Linked DNA regions of Thermoleptolyngbya sichuanensis A183. The main gene of each other region encodes a partner of the protein of the gene in region 2 in a complex. Links are inferred from orthologs where the notes say so. Each region holds a gene or a part of one and is shown on either strand. Other genes may lie near its edges.

What was found.
Region 1: the proteins of uvrB (region 2) and pcrA are in contact, whole or in part, in a crystal structure (PDB 7EGT), measured with the Thermus thermophilus proteins. The link is inferred for Thermoleptolyngbya sichuanensis A183 from one-to-one orthologs. Residues at the interface, in WP_096411307.1 of Thermus thermophilus: Glu23, Leu25, Arg26, Asp27, Gly28, Glu29, Arg30, Phe31, Arg55, Glu326, Asp327, Phe328, Glu379, Ser382, Gln383, His398, Gly400, Arg401; in WP_096412145.1 of Thermus thermophilus: His654, Arg656, Phe657, Gln666, Asp668, Glu669, Lys680, Arg681, Leu682, Ser683, Lys685, Tyr686, Ala687.

What each region holds. Positions count from the first base shown.
Region 1 is NZ_CP053661.1:1,643,787-1,659,064, forward strand. What follows is about bases 3,931-6,956. They hold pcrA (DNA helicase PcrA), read left to right. Parts: upstream 3,931-4,280; coding sequence 4,281-6,632; downstream 6,633-6,956. Other genes in these bases: HPC62_RS06965 (DUF1517 domain-containing protein), read right to left, coding at 6,673-6,956. In the rest of the region: HPC62_RS06935 (NF041680 family putative transposase), read left to right, coding at 1-85; HPC62_RS06940 (ABC transporter ATP-binding protein), read right to left, coding at 628-1,449; HPC62_RS06945 (hypothetical protein), read left to right, coding at 1,906-2,136; speB (agmatinase), read left to right, coding at 2,366-3,322; HPC62_RS06955 (DUF2237 family protein), read left to right, coding at 3,539-3,913; more of HPC62_RS06965, read right to left, coding at 6,957-7,821; HPC62_RS06970 (hypothetical protein), read left to right, coding at 8,101-8,259; HPC62_RS06975 (ABC transporter substrate-binding protein), read left to right, coding at 8,464-9,891; HPC62_RS06980 (peptidoglycan D,D-transpeptidase FtsI family protein), read right to left, coding at 9,964-12,258; HPC62_RS06985 (hypothetical protein), read right to left, coding at 12,403-13,107; HPC62_RS06990 (hypothetical protein), read right to left, coding at 13,952-14,191; HPC62_RS06995 (hypothetical protein), read left to right, coding at 14,190-14,879; HPC62_RS07000 (cation:proton antiporter), read right to left, coding at 14,914-15,278. UniProt on the Escherichia coli protein: A helicase with DNA-dependent ATPase activity. Unwinds DNA duplexes with 3'-5' polarity. Translocates on single-stranded DNA with 3'-5' polarity. Initiates unwinding more efficiently from a nicked substrate than double-stranded DNA.
Region 2 is NZ_CP053661.1:4,252,785-4,267,962, forward strand. The notes cover bases 3,778-6,703. They hold uvrB (excinuclease ABC subunit UvrB), read left to right. Parts: upstream 3,778-4,173; coding sequence 4,174-6,234; downstream 6,235-6,703. Other genes in these bases: HPC62_RS17740 (phycobiliprotein lyase), read right to left, coding at 3,778-3,927; HPC62_RS17750 (glycosyltransferase family 2 protein), read left to right, coding at 6,663-6,703. Outside these bases: HPC62_RS17720 (M48 family metalloprotease), read right to left, coding at 1-256; HPC62_RS17725 (S8 family peptidase), read right to left, coding at 558-2,336; HPC62_RS17730 (nucleotidyltransferase family protein), read left to right, coding at 2,593-2,949; HPC62_RS17735 (HepT-like ribonuclease domain-containing protein), read left to right, coding at 2,946-3,281; more of HPC62_RS17740, read right to left, coding at 3,388-3,777; more of HPC62_RS17750, read left to right, coding at 6,704-7,691; HPC62_RS17755 (AI-2E family transporter), read right to left, coding at 7,809-8,900; HPC62_RS17760 (alpha/beta hydrolase), read right to left, coding at 8,940-10,937; HPC62_RS17765 (acyl-CoA desaturase), read right to left, coding at 11,171-11,989; HPC62_RS17770 (hypothetical protein), read right to left, coding at 12,627-13,274; HPC62_RS17775 (S8 family serine peptidase), read right to left, coding at 13,716-15,071; HPC62_RS17780 (hypothetical protein), read right to left, coding at 15,107-15,178. UniProt on the Escherichia coli protein: The UvrABC repair system catalyzes the recognition and processing of DNA lesions. A damage recognition complex composed of 2 UvrA and 2 UvrB subunits scans DNA for abnormalities.

The DNA.
Region 1 (15,278 bases), 2.6 Mb from region 2 along the record:
CTGCTATCCGATGGTCAAAAAACGAGCCTCGAAACGCAAGACATCCGAACAATCCCTGAACAGTCCGGTTGCAACAGCAGCTTAACTGCGAGCAGGATTGTATCCAATTCCTTAAGTTCAACTGTTATGAACGGTTGAGCAGATTCTTTATGGCATCCTGTTGAGCATTATTGTGATGCCAGTTAGTCCAAACTAAAGTTCAAAGCATCCAGCCCTGAATCATTTTTTGAAACGCTAGGACTTATGCAGTGGGACGAGTTCTCACGGGCTGCACCTGCGAGAGATCTTCCAAAATCCAGAAAACTGATCGCAAATGCGTCAATCCTGAACGTGCTGGATATGCGTTCGATAGCAAATGGCAGCGCCAAGTCGAGTCTTGTCGCGCTGCTTTGTTGCAGACCAGGAGCTTCAGTTTGACAGGACGCAGAGATTCAGCAGTGAAGCCTGGACTATATCAAACGGTGCGGCTGGGTCTTGCTTCATCCGGGCTGTCCAACGCTACCGTCTGGTGCTGCATCAGATCGGCCAAGACAGTAAAATACGCCCCGTTTCCGGCATTCCAGAAAAGGCTTGCTCTTGCCTGATAAACAGTATTCTGGGCCTGCCTCAAAGATTTCCTGAGATTTTCTACGCCTGAATTTGACCGTCTTCGAGATGGGCGATCGCATCTCCAAATTCCCTCACGCGGGGGTCGTGCGTGGCGATCAGCACGGTGCTGCCCTGCTCTCGCGCCAGCCGACAGAGCAACTCCATGACCTTGCGCCCGTTGGCCGAATCCAGCGCCGAAGTCGGCTCGTCGGCAATAATCAGGTCGGGGCGGCCCACCAGCGCCCGCGCCACGGCGACCCGCTGCTGCTGTCCGCCCGAAAGCTGCCGGGGCAAAACGTTTGCGCGGCTTTCTAGCCCTACGGCATCGAGGAGCGATCGCGCTTCGGTGCGGGCACTGGGGCCAAAAACTCCTTTGATATTCAGCGCCAGTTCCACATTTTCCAGCGCCGTCAGGCTGCGGAGCAGATTGTAATCCTGAAACACGATGCCGAGATGCCGATTGCGGAAGTGGGCCTGGGCGGCGCGGGACAACTGGGTCAGATTGGTGCCTAGCAGTTCGACCTGTCCTGCGGTGGGCGAGAGCAACCCTGCTACGACTTGCAGCAGCGTGGTTTTGCCTGCGCCTGCTGGGCCCATAATCAACTGCACTGAGCCACGGGGAATTTCTAGATTAATGTGCCGAAGCGCCTGAAACGGCTCTCCTTCGCTGCGAAAGACCAGATCGATGTCGCGCAGGGCGATCGCCACTGGAGAAGTCGCCACTGGAGAGGTCGCCACTGGAGAGGTCGCCACTGGAGAGGTTGCCACCTGAGGCGCGGCCAGCAGAGGGGCGATCGCAGTGCTATCTGCCCTGAAAAAAGGAGCTGACTCGGCAGCGGATTTGGCAAGTCGAAGCAGCATAACCCAGCTTTCCTTGTTGCGAATGAATCTGTGGTGAATAAACTGCCTGAATGCTCCCCACGCCCATATTCTCGCGAATTTACAAATTTCCAGCGCTAGCTCGTAATGAATCGTTGGGAGTTTGCAAACAGATTGTATGACCTGTTTTGTATTCTGCAACTCGTGTTTGCAATTTGCGTTTGCAATTTGCGTTTGCGATTTGCGTTTGCAAGGAGTGGCTGCAATCATCGCCCCTATGTAGCCGCCCTAAAAAGTACCCGATGGGGGAAGTGTGCCTGTTGGGGGGAATCGATAGGCTGAGAAGGCACGGGCTGTAGTGCTTTTGTGGTGAATTGTATTACATCTGGGTGCATTGAGAGCCGATCTTTTTAGCGCATTTTTTCTGGCGCATTTTTTCTGGCGCATTTTTTCTGGCGCTTTTTTTTGGTGCATTTATTTTTGAGAGGAATCTGACCCATGAAACGTGACTCTGGTGTGCGGCTCGGTGTGCAGCTTGGTGTGCGGTTTGGTGTCTGGCTCACCTACGCTGCTGCGGTTTTCATCAGTTTGCAAGGAGCGGCGATCGCCCGTCCGGTTCAGCTTGCCGCTCGACAGGATTCAGCGCAAACGGTGCAGCGGTCTGACCTGATTCGTCCTATTACGCCCATCGACCGGATTGACTTGCCAAGAGATACCTCGCGGCGCTAGGAGATGGCAGGGGGTTGAGGATCGCTCACTTCAGCCCTCCAAATACGCCAGCAACCTTTAATACCCGGCCTGTATCAGATCCGACCTGTATCAGAATAGAAGCAGGCTATAGGGGCGATCGCCCGAATTGCCTTGTCAGTGCCTTGCCATTGCCTTGCGAGTGCATGATTCAGTGCATTCTCCGGATGCTTTCGCTCTGGCCGTCTGTCTTCTACCTGCTGTTTTTCTCATGCCTTCTCTCAAACCGCCCCGCTATCAGCCTGCCAACTCGCTCGAATCGCCGCGTTTTTCGGGGGTTCGCACCTTTGCCCGACTGCCCTACGTGCAAGATCCGGCGGATGTAGATGTGGCCATTGTCGGGCTGCCGTTTGATACGGGAGCGACGTTCAAGGTGGGGGCGCGGTTTGGACCAGAGGCGGTGCGCGGTGCGTCGGCGCTGCTGCGGCCCTACAACCCTGAGCTAGACGTGATGGTATTTGAAACACTGTCCTGTGTGGACTACGGTGATGCGCCCGTGGTGCCGGGGTTTATTGAGGACAGCTTGGGGGCGATCGCCCGCACGATCCAACCTCTGGCCGAAGCGGGCGTGGTGACGCTCAGCATTGGCGGCGACCATAGCGTGGCGCTGGGGGAACTGCGGGCGCTGGCTGCGGCTCATGGGCCGCTGGCGCTGGTGCATTTCGACGCACACGGCGACTATTGGGACAGCTACTTTGGACATAAGTACACCCACGGCACGCCGTTTCGCCGCGCTGTGGAGGAAGGGCTAATCCTTCCCGAAGCCTCGGTGCAACTGGGAATGCGCGGCCCGCTCTACGATTCCGACGATCTGGATACGCCGCGCCACGCCGGGTTCACCGTGCTGACCACCACGCAACTGATGCACCACACGCCGGAGGAAATCGGGGCGCTGGTGCGGGAAAAAGTGGGCGATCGCAAGGCGTTTCTCTCCTTCGATGTGGACTTCTTTGACCCTGCCTTTGCCCCCGGCACGGGCACCCCCGAAGTCGGCGGGCCCACGAGCTTTCAGGGACTCGGCTATCTGCGAGCCTGCACGGGACTCACCTGGGTCGGCGGCGACGTGGTAGAAGTGCTGCCTGCGATGGATCATTCCCAGGTGACAGCCCACCTCGGCGCACAAATCGGCTACGAGTTCCTGTCGCTGGTGGCTCTGTCAAAGCGTTAGTTTGTCGGATTGGGTTCCGGTGTTCCGTCTTCTAATACGCCTTTAGGACTGCTGCCCCCTGCATGGCGCAACTCTCGCAGTCTGCTCCGCTTGTGTTGCCTGATTGACGCTAGTTTCTACAACCCGTAGGCTACAAAAGGGTAGCGGTGTCGCTGTTGCCGTTTGCAGTCTTTGAATTTAGCGGATTTAGCGCAGAGTTTAACGCGAGAGGAATTCATGGCAGACGCAAGAAATGTACTGGGCAGCAAGCTGGAGGTTTGCTCGATTTCGCCGATGACGGGTTTCTATCGGGATGGTTGTTGCAGCACGGGGGCGGGCGATTTTGGGGCCCATGTCGTGTGCGCTGAGGTGACTCAGGAATTCCTCGACTACACCAAAGCCCAAGGCAATGACCTGTGTACGCCCATGCCTGCCTACGGGTTTCCTGGCCTCAAACCGGGCGATCGCTGGTGTCTCTGTGCTTCCCGCTGGAAAGAAGCGCTGGATGCTGGCGTTGCGCCGCCGGTCGTGCTAGCTGCGACTCATGCTTCGGCGCTGGAGTATGTGTCGATGGCCGAGTTGGAGAAACATGCGCTGGACTTGGCGGGGTGATGGGGCGTTTGGCTGGTATTGATTTTGGATTTTGGATTTGCAATTTTGGATTTGCGATTCTGAATTTTGGGCGATCAGGGAAGTCTTATTGGGGCTTGCGGCAGCTTCACTTGTCGCGCCATTGGGGGAGTTGGCGCTAGGGGCGATCGCCCGCACCCAAACCTGAAGCTTCTGCCCCTGAAGTTTCTACAATGAAGTTTCGCGGAAGTTTCACGAATCGGGTCAGAATGGTTAATCATTAAATACCTCAGAAAATGCGTCAGATCGACGGGTGAAAGACATTGGGGTCTTGGATTTAACCCCTGCTCCATCCCGACATTCCCTCACCTCCAGCATTCCGCGCTCCCTGTTCCCCCTCCCTCACCCCATGCCCAAAACCGCCGACTTCCTCGCCCACCTCAATCCGTCCCAGCGCCGTGCCGTCGAGCATTACTGTGGACCGCTGCTGGTGGTGGCGGGCGCTGGCTCTGGCAAAACGCGGGCGCTGACCTACCGCATCGCCAACTTGGTGCTGACCCATCGGGTAGACCCCGAAAATATTCTGGCGGTGACGTTTACCAACAAAGCCGCCCGCGAAATGAAGGAGCGGATTGAAAAGCTGTTTGCCGAGCGCGAGGCCCAGAGCAAGCACGGTAAACCCCTGGAGGCACTGCCCGAACATGAGCAAACGCGGCTGAAGTCTTTTGTTTATAAAACGATTACCAAAGACCTGTGGATCGGTACGTTTCACGCGCTCTGTTCCCGCATTTTGCGATTTGACATTGAAAAGTTTCGGCATCCTGGTGGCTATTCCTGGAACCGCAATTTTTCCATCTTTGACGAATCCGACGCGCAGGCATTGGTGAAGGATATTGTCATCAATCAGCTCAATCTAGATGACAAGAAATTTGATCCGCGCTCGGTCCGTTACGCCATTAGCAATGCCAAAAACCAGGGCTGGTCGCCCGCTGATTTGGAACGGGAACAGCCCAACTTTCGCGGCCGGACGATCGCCAATGTGTATGCTGAATATCAAAAAGCACTCGCCGCAAATAACGCGCTTGACTTCGACGATTTGATCCTGATCCCCGTCCAGCTATTCCGCCAAAATGAACAGGTTTTGGCATACTGGCACAAACGCTTCAGACACATCCTGGTGGATGAGTATCAGGATACAAACCGCACGCAGTATGACCTGATTCGACTATTGGTGACGAACGGCGAAGAGACGGAAAATTTCAAAGACTGGGAATACCGCTCTGTATTTGTTGTGGGCGATGCGGACCAGTCGATTTATTCCTTTAGAGCAGCGGATTTTCGGATTTTGCTGGAGTTTCAGGACGATTTTGGCGATGGGCTGCCGGATGACGACACGCGGACGATGGTAAAGCTGGAGGAAAACTATCGCTCGACGGCGAACATTCTGGAAGCGGCTAATGAGCTAATTGAAAACAACACCGAGCGGATCGACAAGGTGCTGCGGGCGACGCGGGGCGCGGGCGAGTCAATCTTTCTGTTTCGGGCGGAAGACGAAACCGATGAGGCGCGATTCGTGATCGACCAGATCCGCCAACTGGAGCAAAATAACCCGGAGTTGCACTGGGGCAGTTTTGCAATTCTCTATCGCACGAACGCGCAGTCGCGGGCGTTTGAGGAATTTTTAGGGCGCTACGGCATTCCCTACAACATCGTCGGCGGGCTGCGGTTCTATGACCGCAAGGAAATTAAGGATGTGCTGGGGTATTTGAGGGCGATCGCCAATCCGCAAGACACCGTGAGCCTCAAGCGCGTTATCAACACGCCCCGGCGCGGCATCGGCAAGACCACGATCGATCGGCTGGAGTCTGCTGCCCGCGACCTCGATCGCACGCTCTGGGAGGTATTGACCGATGAAACCCTAGTCAGCACGCTGGCGGGGCGCTCTGCCAAGGCGGTCAGCGGCTTTACCAACACTATCCAGACCTGGCAAGCGAAGCTGGAAGACACGCCGCCCGCGGAAATCGTGCAGGGGGTGCTAGAGGATTCGGGCTATGTAGCAGACCTGAAGGCGCAAGGCACGAACGAAGCGGACGATCGCCTGCAAAACGTGCAGGAACTCTATAACGCGGTGCTGCAATTTGAGGAAGAGAACGAAGGCGCGACGCTACTGATGTTTCTGGCCAATGCGTCCCTCGCCTCTGACCTGGACAATACGAAGGAAGACCAGCGCCAGGTGTCGCTGATGACGCTGCATTCGTCCAAAGGACTGGAGTTTCCCGTGGTGTTCCTCGTTGGCGTAGAGCAGGGCCTGTTTCCCAACTTCCGCTCGATGGAAGACCCCGCCTCGCTGGAGGAAGAGCGCCGCCTCTGCTACGTCGGCATTACCCGCGCCAAGGAGCGTTTGTTCATCAGCTATGCCCGTGAGCGGCGACTATATGGCACGCGGGAACCCGCCGCACCATCGCTGTTTTTGGCAGAACTGCCCAAAGAACTGCTGCTAACCAGCGCGGTGGGCGCATTGCCCAAGAAACTGGCAACCCCCATCCGCGAGGTGAAGGCGAAGCGGGCCCAGGAAAGCTTGCTCAACACCCACGCGGATGATTGGAAAGTGGGCGATCGCGTCGTTCACAAAGCCTACGGCGCGGGCCAGGTGACTCACATCTTCGGCGCAGGCAACAAAATCTGCCTTGCTATCAAGTTTCCGGGGCAGGGGCAGAAGATCATTGACCCGAAGATCACAACCTTGCAGCGAGTGATTTAATCCCTTTATCTGATTACCGAATCCCTCGACCTGCTAGACCCTAAACCTGCACCATATCGGCATAGCCCGTCAGCAGTTCCTCGCGGCTGAGGCTGTCGGTGGGGTCTTGGGGAGTCCACAGCAGTTCGTAGATGGCGAGGTATTCGGGCGGAATGGCCCCCAGGCGGCGCAGGGCAAGCTTCAGTTCCTCGACCGTGTGGATGGGGCCAAATAGGGGGCGGTCGTCTTCTGTGCCGACAATCAGCGTCACCACGATGTAGGCGGCGGGGTCATCGTTGGGGTTGAGGTCAAGCGGCTGTCGGCGAATTTTGCCGCCCACGTTCACCAGGGTTTCGGAGGTGAATTTGCCTCGCTCTTCGATAGACCATTGTTCAAACAGGCGGGCAGCTTCCTCGCGGCTGGAAACGGTCTTGGATAGGGCGCGGGCGTGGGTCCAGTTTTCGGGCGATCGCAGCAGCACCAGCACCGTTTCTCGCAGCGCCTCCGACAGCCCTGCCTTCGTGTCGGTATTGATGCCTGCCACTAACTGGTTCAGCCGTTCCTGGATATATCGCGCCTGGGACAACAGCGCCACTTGGAGCAGCGTCACCGTCACAATGTCGTTCTCCAGTTCGCCGCGCCCCGGACGAGCCGCCGGAATGCGCGATCGCCCCGTGCGCTGCATGGCCGACATCACGGTGGAAAAAATCATCAGCCCCGCAGGCAGCAGGAAAAACAGCAGAAACAGCCCACCCCCGCCCCCGCCGCCAACGGGCGTGACATAGCCGCCGCCGGGGGCAACGATCACGGGTGGCCGATTGGACGGAATATAAATGGGGCCGGGCGGCGGATAGTAGCGCCCCGGTACGGGGAAATAGTCAGGCGAGGTGTAGCCACCGCCATAGCCCCCGGAATAGCCACCGCCAGAGTAGCCGCCGCCCGAATACCCCCCGCCGGAATAGCCGCCCCCAGCCGATCCGCCGCCCGACGGACGGTTGAATGTGCCGCCGCGATAGCGACCACCCGAAGCCGCCTCAGCGCGTCGAGCAAAGCCCTGCCGCAGGGGATTGCCCGTTAGAAACTCTCGCCCGCTTAGCCCGCCTGTCCCGTCTACGCTTAGGCCATTGACCAGCGCCAGTGCCAGCAGCGTCGTTGCGCCAAATTGAACCGTCTGGCGAATCTTGCGAAACCGGGTCATGTGTTTAGCCATGATGTTTGTCTTTGGCGAATTCTTGGCCGCGTCTAGGGCGTGTTCGTGTTTTAAAGCCTTTTGATCCCCCCTTAGCCCCCTTAAAAAAGGGGGGAACCGAGCCGAAACACTCCGGAGGTCCCCCTTAATAAGGGGGATTTAGGGGGATCGACTCAAGGCAATCAACGACCTAGAAAGTTTTAAGACACTGCCTAGCCGAGGGGAGTCAGCGAAGCGCGGAGCCTGGGATGTCTCGCATAATCCTACGAGCCAGAGAGAACGTCAAGTAATCTCAAACTAATGTCAATTCTGAATTTTAGATTGGCGATTTTAGATTACCAGCCAAAGCGTCTGGAAGCCGCTTGGGTCGGTCTTTTTATTAGGGCTTACAACGGTTACAAGCAATTTTTAGATTACCAGCCAAAGCGTCTGGAAGGCTTGCAGCGATTTTATCCGTAGCGCTTTTGGGAAGAATGGAGGTAGGCGACGATGGGCGTTGGGCAACATTCTCTACCCATGCTGCCTGCTTCCGTAGAATCGGCAGAATCGGCCGCCAATTCGTCATAGGTCTCGTAATCTGATAAGTATGAACTGATAAAAGAACGGATAAAAGAACGGATTTTACGCGGTTATCTTGCGGCTGAGTGCCCTACCCAAACGCCTATGTCTCAGAAAAATGAAACGCTTCCTCTGATTTTGTCGCTGCTGGTGACGCTGTTGCTGCTAGCAGGCGGCATTTGGTGGTTTGGCAGAAATCTGGGTTTTGGTGGCGTGGGCATCGGGCAGGGCGGTTCTCCCTCCACAAGCAGTCCAGGGCAGGGCGGCGGGGCAGGGCGTATTAGCGATCGCCTCAGCACCGGGGCGCAACTGCTGTTTCCCGAAGGAGCCTCCTCTCAGAAGCAGGCGGCCGTGCAAGCCCTGGCCAATCGAGACTATCAGGGGGCGATCGCCAACTTGGAGGCCTCCCTCCAGGCAAACCGCAACGACCCGGAGGCGCTGATCTATCTAAACAATGCCCGCATTGGGGATCAAAATTCCTACACTATTGCTGTGGCCGTCCCAACTGCCACCTCCGCAAATTCGGCTTTGGAAATCTTGCGGGGCGTGGCCCAGGCTCAGGATGAGGTGAATCGTGCAGGCGGCATCGACGGCGTGCCCGTCAAGGTGATGATTGTCAACGACGACAATAGCCCCGATGTGACTCCGCAGGTGGCGGATGCGCTGGTCAAAGATCGCTCGGTGCTGGGCGTGATTGGGCACTTTGGCAGCGATGCCACGCTGGCGGCTGCCCCGGTTTATGAAGCCGGTCGACTGGTCATGATCTCGCCCACCAGCACGTCGGTTCAGCTTTCGGGCGCAGGGCAGTACATCTTTCGCACCGTGCCGAGCGATCGCTTTACTGCTGCGGCCCTGTCTCGGCATATGCTAGAGCGGCTGCGGGTTCAGCGGGCTGCGGTTTTCTACAATTCCCAAAGCGCCTACAGCACCTCCCTCAAAAATGAATTTACGACGGCTGTCTTTAGCGATGGGGGGCAGGTTGTGGGCGAATTTGACCTGTCGGCTGCGGGGTTCGATTCGGTGGCTTCGTTTGACCAAGCTGCCCAGCAGGGTGCAGAGGTGCTGGTGCTGGCGGCCAACACAGCCACGCTCGACCCGGCGCTGCAAGTTGTGGCGATTAATCGACGGCGGCTGCCGATTTTGGGGGGCGATAGCCTTTACAATCCCCGCGTGTTGCAGGTCGGCGGCGAGTCGGCGGTGGGCATGGTGGTCGCCGTGCCGTGGATCTTGCTGGCAGACCCCAATGCGCCCTTTGTGCGCTCCTCGCGGCAATATTGGGGGGGTGACGTGAACTGGCGCACCGCTATGGCCTACGATGCGGCGATCGCCCTTATAAGGGCCATTTCTATTGGCAAAACCAATCGCGCTGCCATTGCGGAATCTCTGCGCTCCAACGCTGATACCATTGAAGGGGCGACGGGTGTGGTGCGGTTCCTACCATCGGGCGATCGCAACCAGGCCATGCAGCTCGTGGAAATCGTCCCCAGTCAGTCCCAGTTTGGGTATAGCTTTTATCCCGTGTCTCAGCCGTGAAGGGGAATGGACGCGCCATTTGCGCCACTCACATTTGCGCCACTCATTATTGCGCTACTGCTCCACATTGCGCTACTGCTCCACGACCGTCGTATCCGGAGCCTTGCTGGGAGAAATCAGGTCAATGCGGATCAGCGCTTCCATCACGTCGCGGGCGATGGGCGCGGCAACGGTGGAGCCGTAGGCATTGTCGCCCTGGGGTTCATCGATGACCACCAGCACCGCATAGCGGGGAGCCTCAACCGGAAACAGGCTGACGAAGCTGGTGATTCGGGCAACGTTGTCGTAGCCGCCCGTGGCGCTGGCTTTTTGAGCCGTCCCCGTTTTGCCAGCAATGCGATAGCCAGGAATTTGGGCGGGCGTGCCTGTGCCTTCTTCGACGGCCTTTTCCATCATGCCCAGCACGGCCTGCGCCGTTTCACGCGAGAAAACCTGCTTGGGCGGCGCGTATTGGGGCTGCCAGTGGAGCTTGCCGCTGCTGTCAAAGAGGCCTTCGACGACGTGGGGCGTGACCAGGAAACCGCCGTTGGCGATCGCCCCTTGCAGCCGCAGCAGTTGCACCGGGGTCAGGCTAAAGCCTTGCCCAAAAGCAGTCACTGCCACCTCCACCGGATCGCCTAGGAACTGATCCCGTTTTTTCACCTGGCCGGCTGTTTCAAACGGCAGATCGATCCCCGTGGGCTTGGCCAGTTCGATCTTTGCCAGCCAGTCGTAATAAATCTCTGGCTTCAGCGTTTGCATGATTCGCACCATGCCGACGTTGCTAGAGTGGGCGACGATTTCCCCGACGGTTTGGGAACCCCGCGCCGCGCCGTCGCTGTTCTGAATCGGCCAAGGGCCGATGTAGATTCGCCCTTCGTCATAGAAGCTGTCGTTGGGGCGGACGGTGCCGGCTTCTAGGGCGATCGCCACGTTGATTGGCTTGAAGGTTGAACCCGGCTCGTAGGGATCGGTCAGCAGCCAGTTGCGGAGCTGATCCATCGGGTAGGTGTAGTACTGGTTGGGGTCAAAGGATGGCTCTATTGCCATCACTCGCAGCGCCCCCGTCTGTACCTCCATCACTAGCACCGCGCCCCGCTTTGCGCTAAACTCAGCCATTTTTTGTTTAAGCGCTTTGCGAGCAGCTTGCTGGAGCCGTCGATCAACCGTGATTTTTAGCCGCAGGTCGTCCTGTTTCAGCATATAGTTGGGAATTTCGCCAGGCTTAACGAGATCCTGTCCGCGGCGCAAAAAGCGAGCCACTTGGTTCGACCGCTCCAGGGCCGCCCGCTGGGTATACTCCACACCCGCCTGCGCTTCTCGATCTAGATTGACATAGCCCACTACCTCCGCCAGTAGGTCTTGCTGCGGGTAGAAGCGCTGCTGTCGGGGAAGCAGTTCTAGCCCGTCCAGCCGCAGGGCCCGAATCCGGTCGGCGGCATCTTCCGAGAGTCCGAAGGTAACCTCGATGCCGCTGTCCTGCTCGTCGAACAGATTAGCCAAATCTACCGAGGACTGGTTGAGGATGGGGGCGATCGCCTCGGCCACCTCATCCTTGGACTTTTTGAACAGCTTGGGATGGGCGTAGAGCATGTAAACCAGCCGATCCACCGCCAGCGACGTACCCTGATGATCGACAATTGGGCGGCGCGGCAAAATCGGCTGCAACCTCACCGTCTGCTGAGCTTGGGCGCGGCTGGACAAGACATCTGCCTGAAGCACCTGCAAGCGAAACAGATTGGCCGTCAGCCCGATTGCGCCAAGGGTCAACACGCCCCACACCAATAGCATCCGCGCCGCTGAGGGATGGCTGGCGGGATCGACCCGATGCAGACGCACAGACTTCGACGCTGGGCGAACCGCCGATCGAGGGGCTGTCTGCCGTTTCCCCCGCTGGGGGCGCGATCCCGACGGGTTCACACGGGGTTGGGGGAATCGAGCAGAACGGCCCGGACTTGCTGGACCAGGTGTTCTCTGACGGGGCGATCGCCCCTGGGACGCACCCCCCAGAGATGCACCCCCCAGAGATGCGCCTGCCAGAGATGGGCCCGCCAGCGATGCACGCCGCAACGGCCGCTGAGGCGATACGACTGAACGGGCCGTCCGCTGGGCAGCAGACCGAGTTGCCCCTTGTCCGGGAGATTTGCGAAGCGATCCCTGTGGGAATCGCCCCTCGCCCAGATCATGGAGAACCTGCCAGGCTGCGTTCAGCGATCGCCCCCACTGTCGCAGCAGGCGGCGGACAGAGACGGCAGGAGAACGACGGGGCGGATTGGTAGCTGGTCGTCCCGTCGTCTTTGCAGGTTTACTTGCAGGACTAGAAGAACGCTTACCAGCCGCACGCTGGGATCGTCGAAGACCAGAGGGTGGGGGAACCGATTGGGTCATGACAATGCCAAAAAATACTGAGCCAAAAAATACTGACAAAACACTGAAAATGAAAATGCCCTGTTGGGACGGGAAGCCAGATTGCATCAGCCTGAGTCTGTCCAGCGATCCCGCGCCAACCCAAGTCGCCTTGGCTCATATCGGCTAATAGGCCATTGGCACTTCTGCGGGCAGGGGTGCAGCAGGCTCCGAGGCTGGACTTTGGACTGGGCTTTGGGCAGGAGCGGGCGACGGTGCAGGCAGGAAAATCGCGCTTTCGGGCGTGGGCAAGATCAGCCCAGAGTCGGGGCGCTCAGCCTGGTTTGCGAGATGCTGCCGCAGGGTTTCGCTGGCTGCCGTTAGCTGGCGTTCTTGTCGTTCTAGCGCTTGCATCCGGTCAAATTCGCCGCGCCAGAGATGCTGGATATAGACCGTCCAGCCGTACATTGCGAAACTCAGCGTCACCAGCCCTGTGGTAATCACTGTCGAGGCCCGCTGCGTCCGCAACAGCTGATTGAGCCAGCGCGGTTTTCGAGCCACCGGAATGGACTGAACCACTGGGCGATCGCCCTGCCGCTGCGCCGATCGAGCCAGCCGCCGCGCAGTTCGTTGAAGCCTCGGCGGCGGATTGAGGGAAGCAGGCTGGAGTGTTGCCCCAGATCGGGGTGACGCAATCAACTCCACTGGCGGCGATTTTCGGACAGGACGCGGAGGCAGCGGAGCCAGTTCTCCCTGCTGGGGAAATGGGGCAAGCTTGCCACCGCTATGGGCCGATGCTGCGTCAAACCGCCTGGAAATTGGACGACGGGCCGTTTGAGTAGGCACAGGAGGGCGACGGCTTCTGGCAGGAGGACGGGGTGCAGCGGTCATAACTCAAGTACAGGCGATCCAAGCGCGGCGTTGTTCCAATCATAGTGGAAGAATTCGGGAGCGGAACAAGCCCCACTCAAGAAAATCTCCCTGCATCTCTCTAAAAATTCCATTCCGAAAATCGCGATTCTGACTCTGTGACTCCAAGCTTTGCCTTTGAGCCTGACTGCCTGACACATCTCTGGAAACCCCTGATTTCTCGTAGGGGACGCTGGCCCAAAAGCTCCTCTGACCAAGCCCTCCGGCTCCAACTCAGGAGCTATGGGCTTCGATCCCAAGACAACGAATTTTCTGGGCTTTCGGGACTTGTGTCAGGCAACCAGCCTTTGAGCTGTTACTTTGAGCATTACTTTGAGTTGTTACAAAGTTCGACGCGACATTCATCAATCTTGCTAAGAGTTGCTATACCTAAGATATGGTGTGTGGAATTTGCTCAGTAGCACACTCGCAGACGGTCTTCATTTTCTCCGTTACCTCTGAATCTATTGCCTTCGATTTGATCTGTTGCCTTTGATCCTCAGGTCTTAGAAGCTTTAGGTTCAGAGGCTATTCGTCCTTACCGCCTGTCACCCTGCTGCTTCCTTTCAGTTGCTTAAAGTCTGACAAAGGTTTTTGCCGAAAATCTAACAGACTAATAGAGAGGATTCACGCGCTTGAAATTAGTGCTTAAGGTTTGAAAGATTGCTCACGGATTGCTCACAGGCTGTGCCTGCCAGAAATCATTCAATCGTGTTAGGTCTAACAAACCCTAAAGCCTGAGTACACCTGAGCTTTTGCTCCAAGTGGGTTGAACCTGTATGGGTTTGAACCCGGCATTCTTGTACTTTTTATTAACCCAATTTGTTTAATCCAACTGGACAAATCGTTGATGCTGGGACTGGATTTGGATCAGGTTCAAGCAGCGATTTGATTGCAGCCCCATGCTGACACTTGTGCTAACAAGTGCTTGCGGCGCTGGGTTAAAACAGGCAATCATCCGGACTTCTCTATTGAATTGTGATTCAGCAGTTTGCTCCTTTTTTAAGGAATTGCCTTTTTGAATTGCCTTTTTGAAAACACCGTTTTTGAGTTGCTTGCCCACCATGAACCAACCGCCTGTCCAGCTTGACCCGATCGACAGCCCCTTTCCCGTCCCCTGGAACTGGGTGCTGACGACCCAAACCGAAGCGCCAGCCGCCAGTCTACACACCTATCGCACGTCGGCGCTGCTGTCGCCAGATGGTCAGTACATCGCCTATAGCCGATTGCAAATGCAGGTCGGCACGGATATCAGCCGCAGCCGGGTCAGCAGCGCCCTGTTTGTGGAAAATTTGCAGACCCGCGAGCTGCGAACCGTATCGCCGACTTCGCCCCTGTCGAATAATCCTTTTGCTGAGCAGGGTGAGTCGGATCTGGCGGGCAGTATTGCGATCGCCATTCCAATTGCCTGGTCAGAAACGGGCGATCGCCTCCTGTGTCGAGAGTTTGAATCGCGCTTTGCTGCCAGCCATGCATCGGACTATGCCGTGGTGTGGGAGCAGTTTTCGGGCAATGTCTACACGCTTGCGCCCAGCTTTGTGAACTATACCAATGCAGTGTTGCTGGGCTGGAGTCAGCAATATCCTGATCGAGCGCTGTTTCGCTGCTGCAATTTGGGCGATCCCGAAGTTCACTACTGCACGGTCGATCTGCGGGGACGAACGCACGTCGCCACGGAAGATCAGCCTCTGACCTTTGGGCTGATCAAGACGCATCTCTGGGCGGGGCCGCAGGTTAGCTCACGGGCCAGCTAGGGTTCAACCGCGTTGAACTGCAACTGCGCTTGATTTAAGAAGCCTCGCGATCGCCCCGTGGGACGGTATCCATCACCGGGACACTGAGCGTGGGCGGAGACAGCGCAGGCAAGATGGGCGAGGCGGCAGTGATCCACTGGTAGGCGTGGTTGAGGTGATAGAGCGTGCCGCAGAGCAACAGGCGATCGCCCGCCTGAATTTCAATGGAGCCGTCGGGAAAGCGGATGAACTGTCCCTCTCGGCGCACCGCCTGCACTTGCACAGCGTAGGTCTGCGTCAAATCCAGGTCGCCCAGGGTCTGCCCCGCTAGCGGACTGGCATCGGGTACGGCAACCCACTGGCAGGAGAGGTCTTTGGCGGGCACGGGCACTTCCCCGGTGGCCAGATCCTTGAAGGTGG
Region 2 (15,178 bases):
GCCCAGCGCGATCGCACAGTTTTTCAATGCGGTCGTACAGCGCTGGAGCCTCTTCTCGCGGCGTGGGCTTGGCCTGAAACGCCGCCAGTGCTGCCTGGTCGGAATAGTACCAGGAGCCGAAGCTGCTCAGCGCTGCAAATGCCAGCCCGTAATACAGACCCGTTTCATCGCGCACCAGCAAATAGCCCGCCAGCACAATCAAGCCGCTGAGCAAGGCCAGCAGCGCCAGCGTTTTGAACTGATTGATCCCAGCCATAGAACCCTTGTAAGTTCGTGTAAACCTATGTAAATCCGTGTAAATCCGTAGTGCAAACCCAGTCAATCGACAGATTGACTTCGAGTGTTTATAGCATCGCAGATGCCTACCCTGGCAGGGTCTATCTGAGGAAAGAAAATTAACAGTCGGCAGTCGCTGCCATCCCTTTCCAAAGAGGGACAGGACTTACACGCTGGCAATAAGCTTTCTGGATTTTGGACGATTTCTCACGGGCTGCATCCGCGAGAAATCGTCCCCCTGCGTAAGTCGCTAGAGGGATTCTAAAGAGGGAGGTGGGGAACTAGGCGCGGGCAGCCGCCTTGGCCGCCAGAGTTGCCAGACCCACACAGAGCAGCGCGTTTAACGCCAAGTATCCACGGGCGATCGCCCCTGCGCCCAATCCCATCACCTGCGGATCGACCACCGCGCTAATGCCCAAACAGGCCGCCACACCCAGCGTTGCGCCGATGGCCACCCACTTGCCCCAGGCATGGCCCAGCAGCAGCGCCACTAGCCCAAACGGAATCAGCACGCTGGCGAAGAGCGGGTTCAGTGCTGCGCTGCCGGATATTGCGCCGCCCAGTTCAGGAATCGAGCTACCCAAAAGTCGGAAGGGATATTGCGGCAGGTCGTAAATATAGAAACCCCGGAACGGGAAAAAGCCGCTGCTGCCTGCGACTAGGCCCAGCCCCAGCGACAGGCTCAGCACGGGCACATAGCGCCGCAGCAGCCACGCCAGCAGGTATGACCCCAGCACCATGCCCAGCTTGGGCAACAGCGCCACCGCGCCGCCATCAAACCAGAAGCGCAGGTTGAGATAGCCATTGTCGTGCAGCCAGCGCAGGAAGTCTTTCACGTCCAGATTTTCCTGCTGGGCTAACCGTACAGCAGCGTTGGCATCCAGCCGGCCTGCGCCGAAGTGGTTGAGCGGGTCTTCCGTAACCTGGCGAGCGGAGGATTTGAGGATTTGGGCGATCGCCTCCGGTTCCGTAATGCCTACGGATTTCACCAGCGCAGCAACGGCGGCAACGTGGGGCGCGGCCATGCTGGTGCCCTGGAAGGCACGAAACACGGGTTCGCCCGTCTCCGGATCGATAGTTTGCTGCAAAATGCCGCCTGCGTCGTTTTCGCCCTCAAACGCGCCGCCCGGTGCGGCAATGTCCACGCCCGCGCCGAAGTTGGAATAGGGCGCTTTGGCTCCCGTGGCATCCACGGCCGACACGGCAATCACGTTGCCATAGCGGGCGGGAAATCCGGCAGCGTTGGTGTTGGCGTTGCCTGCCGCTGCCACAATCACCACGCCTTTGCCGTGGGCATAGTCGATGGCATCCCGCATCACGCCCGCGTCGCCACCCCCACCCAGGCTGAGGTTAATTACGTCCGCCCCGTGGTCGGCAGCAAAGCGAATCGCCTCAGCAATGTCCGTCACCGTGCCGCCGCCCTCCGCGCCCAGCACCTTCAGCGGCATCAGGCTGGCTTCGTAGGCAATGCCCGCTACGCCGAGATTGTTGTTCGTGGATTGGGCGATTGTCCCGGCGACGTGGGTGCCGTGGCCGTTGTCGTCGATCGCCTCTTCCCGGTCGTTTACAAAGTCGTAGCCGGGGACAAACTTGGTCTGCTGCAAATCGGGCACAGGCGCAATGCCCGTGTCGATGACGGCAATGGTCGTGCCCGCGCCCTTGCTCTCGTTCCAGGCAGATTCCATCTGAAGGGTCTGGAGATTCCACTGTTTGGGATAGTCGGGGTCGTTGGGCACGTCCAGTGTGCGATAGATATAGTTGGGGTCGATGGATTCTGTATAGCGGCGCAGGTCAGAGCGGCGGAGCGATCGCAGGGTTCGCTGATCTCCTGGCAAAATGTAAACCTGCTCAGCCTGAGAAAAGGCGCTGTTGAGTTGGGGTGTGATGCTGAACTGTTGGGCGATCGCCCCTAGCTGCTGCTCCACTTCTGCCGCCGTCAGGTCATCCCGAAAGTCCAGCACAATCGACTCATACTCGCCCCGACTGCCCAGCCCTGGCACATGACCCAGCGCCAAGATCAGCCCCGCCAAAAACAGCCCAATCCACCACAGCCGTCCCATCGCTCCGACTCCCAGGAAGTGTTTCTTCCCAACGATAGCTCAGGCGCTAGCGGAGTTGGAGGGCAGAGTTAAGAAACGCAACTGAGAAGCTTTCGCTTTAATTCGCTCTAAATTACTTCAAGTCTGGGGTTCAGGATTAGCAGCCATTGCAAGCCGGAGGTGCCATCATCAAAGCGCAAGACTCAGCGAAAATGAGAAGTAAGTCCAAAACCCAGACGATTTCTCCACGCTCCCCACTGTCACCAGATCTCGCCCTATGACATCTTCTCCTTTGTTGCCGGATCGTATTGCTCCAGCCCTTGCAGCAAACCTGACGTACATCAAGCTCGATCGCGCCAAGCTTGCAGATTTTTGCCAGAAGCACCGCATTCGTAAACTCTCGCTATTTGGCTCCATCCTGCGCGACGACTTTGATCCAGATCGCAGCGATGTCGATTTCCTAGTGGAATTTTTGCCAGAAGCTCGCATTGGATATTTTGAAATCGTTCGTATCGAAAATGAGCTATCTACCATGATTGGTAGAAAAGCGGATCTCAGAACACCTCAGGAACTCAGCCGTTATTTTCGGCAAGAAGTAATTGATGAAGCTGTTACTCAATATGCGCGAACATGACCAAAATTGACGATACAACTCGCCTGCAACATATGCTGGACTATTCCAGAAAAGCCTGCGAATTTACACAGGGTAAAACTCAAGCTGATTTGGAGTCAAACGAAGTGCTAACACTGGCAATCGTTCGGCTGATTGAAATTGTTGGCGAAGCCGCAGCAAACGTATCTCCAGAGCGTCGGGAAGAGTTTCAAGATATTCCCTGGAGTGAAATTATAGGCATGAGAAATCGCGTCGTTCATGCCTACTTCGATGTCAACTTTAATATTGTTTGGAATACAGTGACCTACAATTTGCCATCGCTTATTGCTCAGCTCGAAGCCTCTCTCGAATAAGCAGGGTATTGAGCCATATAGCGGCTAGTTCTCTACGTGCAATTCTGCGTGAACTTGGCAGCTAGATAGGCCAGGGTTGCTTCAAAGCTGCCCCTATTCCCAGTCTCTAAACAATTCGCTTTTCCAGATATTGCCCAATCATCTGCTGTTCGCCTTCGCGGGTAATGATGGTCTGGCGGGTGCGGTAGAGTTGCCCGATGAGCTTGATTTCCTCCTCGAAGGAGGAGCCTTTGTATTCGGTGCGGAGGCAGAGGGTTTGGGGGTTGGTGAAGTAGTAGAGCGCGGTGACAGGCTTGGTGGTGGCAAAGCCGCGATCGCGGTACAGTAGACTTCCCATTGCGCCGAAGAGGGTAGAGCCTCTGGACTGGGTGCGTCCTGATAGCGCCTCGGCACTATTCCAGACGACCTCCGTGCCGCAGGTGAGGCAGGTGTCATCTTCCAGTTTGTGCAGGCGGGCGAGGTGGCGCAGTTCGTCGCAGCCCTGGGACAAAAAGCGGACTTGAATCTGGCTGACCATTTCCTTGGTTTCGCCGTCGGGCAGGGTGTAGTAGCGCCGCTCAGAGCGCCATTCGCCAGCAGACTGCTGAAAGAATTCGGCAATTTGGGAATCGCCTGCGGTTGTGGTCAAAGAAGGCTGAAACGTCACCGAACTGTCCTCACACTCGCAACTAAGGTTAACAAAGTAAATGGGGAAACCTGCACTTTTGTCAATTCATGCTTGCGTTTCTGTAATTCTTTTTAATATAACCCAGAGGGTGGGATTTTAGGGCCCCCTGGATGGGTAATTATTCTCAGCGATCGCCCAGATATATTGTTCCCATCTAACCCCGAAAAGGGTCAAATCCGGCATGATGTAAGAGGGCTGCTTGTTCTCAGCAATTTAACAACGGGTATGTCATCGTTCAACATTCAGGCACCGTTTGAGCCAAAGGGCGACCAACCAAGGGCGATCGCTCAACTCACCGACTACGTGCAGCAGGGACACCGCTACCAAACCCTGCTGGGTGCAACGGGCACGGGCAAAACCCACAGCATCGCTCGTGTGATTCAGAACGTGGGCAAGCCGACGCTGGTGCTGGCCCACAACAAAACGCTGGCGGCGCAGTTGTGCAATGAGCTGCGGGAGTTTTTCCCTGACAACGCAGTGGAATATTTCATTAGCTATTACGATTATTACCAGCCGGAAGCCTATATTCCGGTGACGGATACTTACATTGCCAAAACCGCGTCGATTAACGAAGAAATCGACATGCTGCGCCATTCTGCAACGCGATCGCTGTTTGAGCGCAAAGACGTGATCGTAGTGGCCTCCATTAGCTGCATTTACGGACTGGGAATTCCGGCAGAGTATTTGAACGCATCGGTTCGCTTTGCCGTGGGCATGGAGACGGATCAGCGGCAGATCTTGCGCGATCTCTCCACCGTGCAATATGAGCGCAATGACCTGGACGTGGGGCGGGGCCGATTCCGGGTCAAAGGCGATGTCCTGGAGATTGGCCCGGCCTATGAAGATCGAATCATTCGGATTGAGTTTTTTGGGGACGAAATCGATGCCATTCGCTATATCGATCCGATTACGGGTGCGACGCTGCAAAGCATGGAATCGGTGAACATTTACCCTGCCAAACACTTTGTCACGCCGGAGGATCGGCTGGAGGCGGCCTGCATTGCCATTCAGGATGAACTCAAGGAGCGGCTGGCGGAATTGGAAAGCGAAAATAAGTTATTGGAAGCCCAGCGGCTAGAGCAGCGCACCCGCTACGACTTGGAAATGCTGCGGGAAGTGGGCTATTGCAACGGCGTGGAAAACTATGCGCGACACTTGGCAGGTCGCCCGGCCGGGTCGCCGCCGGAGTGTTTGCTGGACTATTTCCCCAAGGACTGGCTGCTGGTGATTGACGAATCGCACGTTACGCTGCCGCAGTTGAAGGGCATGTATAACGGCGATCGCGCTCGCAAAACCGTCCTGATCGAACATGGGTTTCGTCTGCCCAGCGCTGCCGACAACCGCCCCCTTAAGGACGAAGAATTCTGGCAAAAAGTGAATCAGTGCATTTTCGTATCAGCCACACCGGGCGACTGGGAGTTGCAGGTGTCGGATGGCGTATTTGAAACAACGGGCGAAGGCAAAGACGCATCGAGTGTTTACCTTCGCGGAACCGGGCGGGTGGTGGAGCAGGTAATTCGCCCGACGGGGGTGCTTGATCCAGAAATTTTTGTGCGGCCGACGGATGGGCAGATCGATGACCTGCTGGGCGAGGTGCGCGATCGCGTGGAAAAAGGCGAGTGCACGCTGGTCACCACGCTGACCAAACGCATGGCCGAAGACCTGACTGAATATTTGCAAGAGCGTGGTATTCGGGTGCGCTATTTGCATTCCGAGATCAATTCCATCGAGCGGATCGAGATCCTGCAAGATTTGCGTCAGGGGGCGTTCGATGTGCTAGTTGGCGTGAACCTGCTGCGGGAGGGATTAGACTTGCCAGAAGTGTCGCTGGTGGCGATTTTGGACGCAGATAAGGAAGGGTTTTTGCGGGCAGAGCGATCGCTCATTCAGACCATTGGCCGGGCAGCGCGGCACGTCCGGGGACAGGCCATTCTCTACGCCGACAACCTCACCGACAGCATGGCCCGAGCCATCGAGGAAACCGAGCGCCGCCGCCAGATCCAGATGGAATACAACGAGAAACACGGCATTACGCCGCAGCCGATCGTTCGTCGCCAAAACAATGCGATTCTGCAATTTCTGGAAGTGTCGCGCCGAGTCAGCGCCCACGAACTGGAGGAAATGATCGACCAATCGGAGGATCTGCCCCTGGAAAATATTCCCGACCTGATCGTGAAGCTGGAAGCCGAAATGAAGGAAGCCGCGAAGAAGCTAGAGTTTGAAGAGGCTGCTAAAATGCGCGACAAGATTAAGCAATTGCGCGATCGCCTCACGGGTCGTCGCTAGTCCTCAAGTGTAATCAGTTTAAGGTTCAATTTTAATGTCCAGATAAACAATGTCTAGATAAACAATGTCCAAATAAACAATATCCAAATAAACAATATCCAAATAAACGACCAAACCTGGTTCAAAGCGGGGGTATCCCACTTTTGTAACCCTCACCCTACAGCCCTCTCTCAAAGCGGGAGAGGGACTTCCAATCCGGCTCTCCTTCTCCTGCTCTGGGAGAAGGGGCTGGGGGATGAGGGCAAACTTGCAGCCCTGGGATGCGCCCGTTCAAAGCCGACTCACAAAAGCCTTATCACAATTGCTTGAGAGTCGTCTCTTCACTTTGTCAGTTGAAAGTGAGATCTAGATTCCAAAGTGGTTCGTAGACCCATTCGCAACCCGATTCGCCACTCTATTCACACCCACCTCACACCCACGTCACGCCCATGATCGGACAGTCGAGGTCGTCACAATCCGGAGGTTCTCGATGCAGCGATTTCCCCAAATATTCCATCGTGGTGCCTGTGTACAACGAAGAGGCGAATATTCCAGAGCTATATCGCCGCGTCAGCCGGGTTATGGAGTCGCTGGATGGAGACGCAGAGCTAATTTTGATTGATGACGGCAGCGGCGATCGCACGCTATCCATGCTGCGCGACCTGCACCAGCAAGACCCCCGCGTGCGCTACCTCAGCTTTGCGCGAAACTTTGGGCATCAGACAGCAGTGACGGCGGGGCTGCACTTTGCACGGGGCAAAGCAGTGGTGACGATGGATGCCGACTTGCAAGATCCGCCGGAGCTAATTTTGCAACTGGTGGAACGGTGGCAGGAAGGCTATCAGGTGGTCTACGCCCAGCGGACTCGCCGCAAACAGGAAGGTCTGCTTAAGCGCGGGCTGGCCTACGGCTTTTATCGCATTTTGCGGAAGCTGGCGGATGTGGACATTCCCACGGACACGGGCGACTTTTGCCTGATGGATCGCGCAGTGGTGAATTTGCTGAATCGGATGCCAGAGCGCAACCGCTACATTCGCGGACTCCGCGCCTGGGTGGGCTTTCGGCAGACAGCGGTGCTGTTTGACCGCGACCCCCGGTTTGCGGGCGAGGTGAAGTATACCTTTCGCAAGTCGCTGGCGCTGGCGATCAACGGGCTGGTGTCGTTTTCGATTATTCCCCTGCGGCTTTCGACCTATATGGGCATGGCGGCGGCGGCGATCGCCCTGCTGATGATGGGGCTGGTGGTCTACTGGCGCTTGTTTGAACCCAACTCACGGCTAACGGGCTTTGCTACGATTGCGATCGCTGTCTTTTTTCTGGGCGCAGTGCAGTTGATTTGCATTGGCATTCTCGGCGAATATATCGGGCGCATCTACGAAGACGTGCGCGGCCGCCCGCTCTACACCCTGGCCGAGGCAGGTGGCTTCGAGGATTTGCCCCATCCCCAATCCTTCTCGCACGGGGTTTCGGAGCCGTAATCCTCTAATCTGCAACGATTGCGCGAGGCAGCCATTGCGTTAATTGTTGAATTGTTGGTTGAATTGTTGCACTGGCTATTTCGCTAATTGTGCTAACTGCGTCAACTTTTGCGCTAGCTATTGCGCCACATCTACGGGCTGATTTTCTGAGGCAGCCGAGCTAGCCAGCAGCGCCTCCAGCAGGTTGCCCCGATTGGTGCGAACCGTGTCCACCGTTGCCTTGATGAAGCCTGCAATCGGCACTGCCACCAGCAGCCCCAGCACACCGCCCACCTTCAGCCCGATATCCAGCGAAATCAGCATCCACACAGGGTTTAGCCCCGTCAACTCGCCCACAATGCGCGGGCCGATCAGGTTTTCGCAAATCTGGATAATCACCGCGCCGACGATCAGCACTTTTACACCCAGCCAAAAGTTTTGCAGCGCCAGCAGGGAACTGACGATCACCAGCGTCGTGCTGCCGCCAAAGGGAATCAGGCTGGCCGCACCGATGCCCAGGCCAAATAGCTCTGCCAGGGGAATTCGCAAAATCAGCATTGCCGCCGTTTGCGACAGACCCATGATGGTGGCTAGCGTCGCCTGTCCCACAATGAAGCGCTCAAAGTTTTGCGGTAGCGACTGCCGAATGCGATCGCCCCAGGGCGACGGCAGCCAGCCCAAAATTCCCGCCCAAAGCTGTTCGCCCCGCAGCACCAGGAAAATCGTGAACACCACCGTCAGGAAGATATTCACAATGCTGCCAATGGCGCTAAAGACCAGACTGATGACCTGCGTGGTGAGCGATCGCAGCACGCCCGTCAGCCGCTCGATCTGCTGATTCAGCGTCGTACTTAGGTCTACCGGAATCTGTTGCTCAATGGCCCAGGCTTCCAGCGATTTCAACTGCTGCTGGCCAGACTTCAGCCATTCTGGCAGGCGGGTGAGCAACTCGTTCGACTGGCGCAAAATCAGCGGCACGATAAACACCAGCAGCACGCTCAGCACAATCAGGAACAGCAGAAACACGACTCCGACGGCAATGCTGCGCCGCACACCGCGCTGCTGCAAAAAGCGGATGGGATAGTCCAGCAAGAAAGAAACGAGCGTTGCGGCAATCAGGGTGCTGATTAGCGGCTGGAGCCACTGGGCAAACAGCAGCAGCAGCCAAGCGTTGAGAAACACGACGGGGAAAATCAGCCCAATCGTAAAAATGCGGGGTAATCGACTCAACGACTCAAGCATGAGGGACGCAGTGGCAAAAACCAGAAGTTAGGGCGCTTCTGATGATCCTATCGCGATGTCGCTCTGTTCGTCCGACTCGACGACGCTTGTGTCGATGTCCACGCTGCCCGGTGTGGGAATGGCGCGATAGAGAAACCGAATCGTGTCGCGCTCATCAAAGCGATCCAGTTCGTGGCGGACATCTTCTTCGCTGGGCGCAGTGACTTGCATCAAAAAAGGCAGCAGCTTGAACGTGGGCGTATAGGTGAAAAAGTAGCCGCCATGCACGTCGATGCGCCCTGTTAGATAGAAGAACGTGTTAATCGCATCGATGGGAATCGCGGTGAATGGGTTGAGCTCCAGGGCAACCGCGTTCACGCCCTTCATCTTGGAGCAGTCCAGGTAGCTGAAATTTTCAAACAGGTCATAGGCAGACGTGGGACGCACCGCCTGACGAGTCAAAATTGCGCCGCGAATCAGCAAAATCTTAAGCTGCTCTCGGCGGCGCTTGCGGCGGGGCGTTTTTTGGATTTCTTTCTCTGGGTTGGGCGGCAAAAACACGTTTCCCAGGCGCAGACCTGACATTTCCACGCTGGGTTCGCTAAACCAGTTGCCCAGGGTGGAGAGATAGCGCAACACAATGTCGCGATCGCTCGACATTAGGTAAATCTGCTCGCAGCGGCGAATGGCAGAGCGGACGTAGTTGTTTCGCCCTTCCCGCAGCAGCTCCAGGGGAATATCGGGCGAGGCCAGAATCAGCTTGCCCAGCTTGAGGCAGTCGCCCAGTCCATCGTCATTGGATTCCTGGTCATCTTTGCCAAAGCGATCCGACAACACCCGCAGCACGTTCACCAGCACCAGCCCGCCCATGCTGTGGCCAATCAGGTTCACCAGCTTGCGGCTGCGCTTGAGGGCCAGTTGAACCCGCTCGTCGCGCTCCGGCAGCCCCATGTCTTGAAGCATGAGCCGCTTCAGCGATTTATCCAGCCGCCAGAAAAATTCCGCGAGATCCGGTGCGCCATAGTGAATCGCCCGGTAGCGATCGCGCTGATAGACCACCGACCGCAACAGCATCAGCAGCGACAGCCACAGGAAAAAGACCCCAGCGGCGATCGCCAGATGCCACTGCGGCCCCACATCCCGTACAAGGTCAATCTTCTCTGCCAGTTCCGTGAGGCCAATCAGCACCACGCTGGGAATAAAGCTGAGCAGCAGCAGGCTCCCCAGAAATTTCATTAAAATTTCCAGATTGCTCATAGAGTCCCGGATCAGCCCCCGGTTAAACACGGGCTGTTCGCTGGGCCAGTGATAGCCGATGTAGAGATGCTCTTCGCCCAGCGTGTCGGTGGGTTCCCCGCCGGGTTTGGGTTTGGCAAAGAGGTAGTTGGCTTCGTCTGAAAGAAACTTGTAGAAGCCACCCGCCGGGTTGGCGTAGCCGTGCGTCCGCAGGGTCAGGGCGCGGATGTTTCGCTGGTGAATGATTTCCGCCAGCTCATCGACATTAAACAGCGGGCGAAACAGCTTGGGGTTGGGGAGCGATCGCTCGACCGCCAGCGACACCGATGCCGTGCTGACCACCAGAAACGTATTCTGGGTACACCACTCGCCGCATTCGCCCTGCTTGCCCTCCTGCCCCAGATAGCGATACACCTCAAAGTTTCGCCCAATGGCTTTGGTAAACTCGCGGCGCTTCCAGTGGTTCAGCGTTTTGATGACGTACTCTTCGTCTACAAGCCGACAAAAGCCGGGATAGCGCTCCTGACACTGGGCCCAGTCAAAGGCTTGGGCATGGGTTTTGAGTTCGTTATGGAGCGCATCGGCGATCGCCCTGGGGTCGGCCTTTCCCTGATACACTGCGGGATCTGCGTCATACATCGGCTCGTAGGCAAGCTGCACGATTCGCGCCTTGGCCCACCAGTCCGAAAAAGGAGCCGCATTTGCCACAATGCCCCCCAGCCAGCGCTGGTCATTGGCACAGGCCTCACGCCCCGCTGACGACTCTGCCCAGCGATAGGGCAGCGCCTCCTCTAGCTGTGTTGCACCCATGAAGGTTCTCCTTCTGCGACCGTTGGTGATCCAGACCGTGGTTGATCCGGAGAGTGATCCAGAACTCGCGGCGGCTTAAAATTCCGCGCCGGGATATTCCCGAAATTTTAGAACCCTGCGTCTGGTCTGGTGCAGGAAGTTAACAAAGCCTTAGATGAGCCCCCGTAGAGGAATCACCAGAGATACACGCCAGAATCACGCCAGATTCGCGCCAGATTCATGCCAGATTTACGCTAAGCCTTGGCGCTGGGCAGCTTGACCTGAGTAGCAAGTCCCAGCTTTTGCAGCAGGGCGATCGTCGCCCAGGTGAGGTCAAGCTCCCACCAGGCCAGTCCGTGGCGGGCGGAATACTGGAAGGCGTGGTGGTTATTGTGCCAGCCTTCGCCGTAGGTCAGCAGGGCCACCCACCAGCAGTTGGTCGAGCGATCGCCCGAATCATAGCTGCGATAGCCAAAGCGGTGGGTGGCGCTGTTCACCAGCCAGGTGCAGTGATATACCACCACCAGCCGCACAAACACGCCCCAAATTACAAACGGCCAGCCCCCCAGCAGGTATAGCAACCCGCCAAACGCCACCTGAATCCAGAAGAAATGCCGCTGAAAAAATTGATAAACCGGATCGCCAGAAATATCGCGGGTGTAGCGGTCGGTTTCGGCCATGGCGGGCACATCGTAAAACATCCAGCCCATGTGGCTCCACCAAAAGCCGCGGCCAGAGTCGTGGTGGTCGCGCTCCTGATCGGAATGGACGTGGTGGTGACGGTGCAGCCCGACCCACTCCAGCGGGCCGCCCTGCATACTCAGCGTGCCAAAAAACACCAGCAGATATTCCAGCCACTTGGGCACCTGAAAGCTGCGGTGGCTAACGAGCCGATGCCAGCCCAGGGTGATGCCCAACCCGCCTGTCACCCAATGCAGAAAGACGAGAAGGGCGATCGCCCCCCAGTTAAACATTCCTGGCAACAGCGCCAGCAGCGCCCCCAAATGCACGCCCACCATAAATAGCAGGACGACGTATCGGGGCTTTTGTCGAGTTAACGGAGCAATAGTCATAAAATCCAACGAAAACTGTATAAAGGGTCAGGGGGTAAAGGGGCAGAGGTTTGGGCTGAGGAGCAGGTCACATGCGCTTGGCTGAGCCGCTAGATAGGCAATTAGCTGGGCAATTAGCTGGGCAATTAGCTGGGCAACTAGATGGGCAACTAGCTGGCAGCCCAAAATCGCCAATCTAAAATCCAAAATTGGCACAGGCGCATCCACTCCGCCCCAAGCTCATCATTTCGGGGAATGGTCGCTGGGTCAAGGAAAGCCCACCACACGCAGGAATGCTGGCGTGAAGATTGGCGCGGACTTCGGATACAAACTGGGGCGCGGACTGGGGCGCGAACTGGGGCGCGAATTAGGGCGCGGACTGGGGCGCGAATTGGAGCGCAGATAGGTACTCCAAATTGGGCGCATCCCAATTCTGCAAGTTTGCCTTCATCCCCCAGCCCTTTCTGCCTTTTTGGGAGAAAAGCAATCGGACTGGAAGTCCCTCTCCCGCTTTGAGAGAAAGATTTAGGGTGAGGGGTACAAAAGTGGGATGCACCCTCCAAATTACCTCGTGCAACGGATGCAGCAGACTGCAACCGCACAGGCAGATCGAAACGAGAAGAATCCAAGAAAGACCTGATTTTAGAGATAAACCGACTCAGCGAGAGAAGGGCAAAGGACGCGATCGCCGCACTCGCGAACCGTCAATCGTGTGGATTTCCTGGTCTTCCAAAATCGTGCGAACCCGATTGGATTGGGCCAGTGCGGGAATGCCTGCCGCGTCAATTTCGACTGGAACTGCGCCAACCGCGTCGGGAGAGGACGCAAGCAAATTGGCGTGAAAGGCTTCCAAAATGGGGCGAATTTCCTCCAGAGAGCGCTGGGCGGCGGTGCGTATGCGGGCGATCGCCGCTTGTCTTTCCTCTGGCGTTTGGCGGCGGGCTGGGGCAGGCGGCATCGGGCTACCTGGCCCTCCTCCACCCTCAGAGCGATCGGTTTCCAGCATCACCACCGCCCGAATTTTCTGCTGAGGCTTCAGATGCTCCAGCCGTGCGCCAAATTCCGGGCTGATTTTGGACAGATGCTTGGGTGAAGCAACGCGAATTTCAGGCTTAACAGGTTTAGTGTCTTTAGTCTCAATTCTAGGCTCGATTTCAGGCGCGTTTTTTCTAGCCAAACTATCTTGAACGCGATCTTGAAAACGCTCTTGAGCGCGATCGCCCTGACGATCTGTGCCATGACTGGCGCTTTCCCGACCCTCTCGATAAGCGGCATGGCAATCCCTTGCAGTCTCTGCCTGTTGCATAGGCGAAGACTCCAGAGAACTTAGAGAACCTATATCGCGACTCAACCAGCCGTCCGTATCTCGCAGCGCGTCTGCCATAGCTTAGCCAACCTCAAGCTCACCTTGGAAACGGAGACAATGATCTGCAACCCAAGTGTGTTCCTTCAGCCTATCCGAAAACTCAAAGCAATGACAGAAACTTCAGAAAACTCTGCCAAGCGCAGTATGACGCAAGACAGAAGGTTCCGCAAGGCAGCGCATCCAGCAAATTAACCTTCCCACTGCGTAAGTCTATGAAACTCCTGTGAAAGTCCTATCAAGACAGGACTTACGCACTTGCGATAAGCTCTTTGGGTTTTGGATAATTTCTCCCAGGCGCAGCCCGCGAGAAATTATCCAACTGCGTAAGTCTATGAAAGTCCTATGAAGAATTGAAGAACTGAAGTTTTGGCTAGAAATTTGCTAAGAATTCAGCGCTTCGAGCGCTTCTAGCGGCTGAATCAGCCCATAGCCCCAGCGATTGTCGGGACGATATTTGTCGCCATCGGGATGTTTGGCGGTCTGGCAGAGGGCTTCTAGGATTGCGGTCGTGGGTACGTCGGGCTTGGCGGCCATCAGCAGGGCGATCGCCCCAGAAACGTGTGGCGTAGCCATCGAAGTACCATCCATCACGGCGTACTCGTGCCCTTCCGATTCGCCCTCCGGCGGAATGCAAGAATACACATTGCAGCCAGGGGCAACGATATCGGGCTTCGTCACCAGTTGATGGTTGGGGTCGGGATAGACCAGACTGGCTCCGCTGCTGAAAAAGGCGACATCGGCTCGGTTGCGAGACATGCGACCCACCGCGCCGACCGCAAAGGCGCTGTAGGCATTCCCTGGAGAACAAGAATTGCCGTGGTTGCTGTTGCCAATCGCCACCACCGAGGCAATCCCATACTGCTGCATCAGTTCCTCAAAAATCAGCCCAAATCGGGGGTCGTAGTAACTGAACCCCAGGGACATATTGATCACCTGCGCTCCGTTTTCCACCGCCCACACGAGGCCGCGCACCAGGGCGATCGTTGTGCCAGAGCCGTTCAGCACGCCGCCCACCACCAAGTCGGCCTCTGGCGCAACCCCAATGGCGAGTCCCTGCGGCGTTTGCCCCCCTGCGATCGTGCCGCAGACGTGCGTGCCGTGCTGGTCGCTGTCGAAGCTGGTCGAGGTCTTAATCGTGCGGCCGAGTGGATCGATCACCACAAACTCTTTCACGCGATCCTGAAGCGCCGGGTGTTCGCCATAAACGCCCGTATCCAGCACGGCCACGCGCACGCCCGCGCCCTTGGTGGTTTCCCACAGTTCGGGAATTTCCAGATATTGCAGACCCCAGGTTGCGCCCTGCTCTAGCTCTTGGCGATCGGGCAACTCGTAGGACACGTCCTGCGGCTGGATCAGCCTAACGCGCTGGTTGGGCAATATGGCAACCACGTTGGGATGGCGGGCCAGCATAGGTAGGGAATTGCGGGTTACCTCGACGGCTGCCACCGGCAAGGCTCCAGAGCCAATCTGGGCGATCGCCGGTTCTTCGTGGCTCTGGAAATGCTTTGCTCCCTGCGTCTGATAGCTCTCAAACAACTGCGCCTGGATTGCCTGCTGATGCTTGGCCCGCTCTTTGAGATAGCTCAGGCGCGTTTTGTTGCTTCGCAATTCCTCCAGCGTCGGCAAGTCTTCTAGCTTGGGAGATTCGTAGATGACGATTGCATCAATCTTTTCGTTGGATTTTCGCTCGGCAAGCAGCGGGTCAAAGGCAGGCGAGATCTTATCTTCGATGCTCATCGGTTATGAACCTCCCCTTCTGGTTCGCTGGTGTCCTAGTTCATCGCCCAGTGTTGTAGCAAAACTGGGCGCAGTCGGCTTTTGCAATGCATGTCCCCAATGCAAGC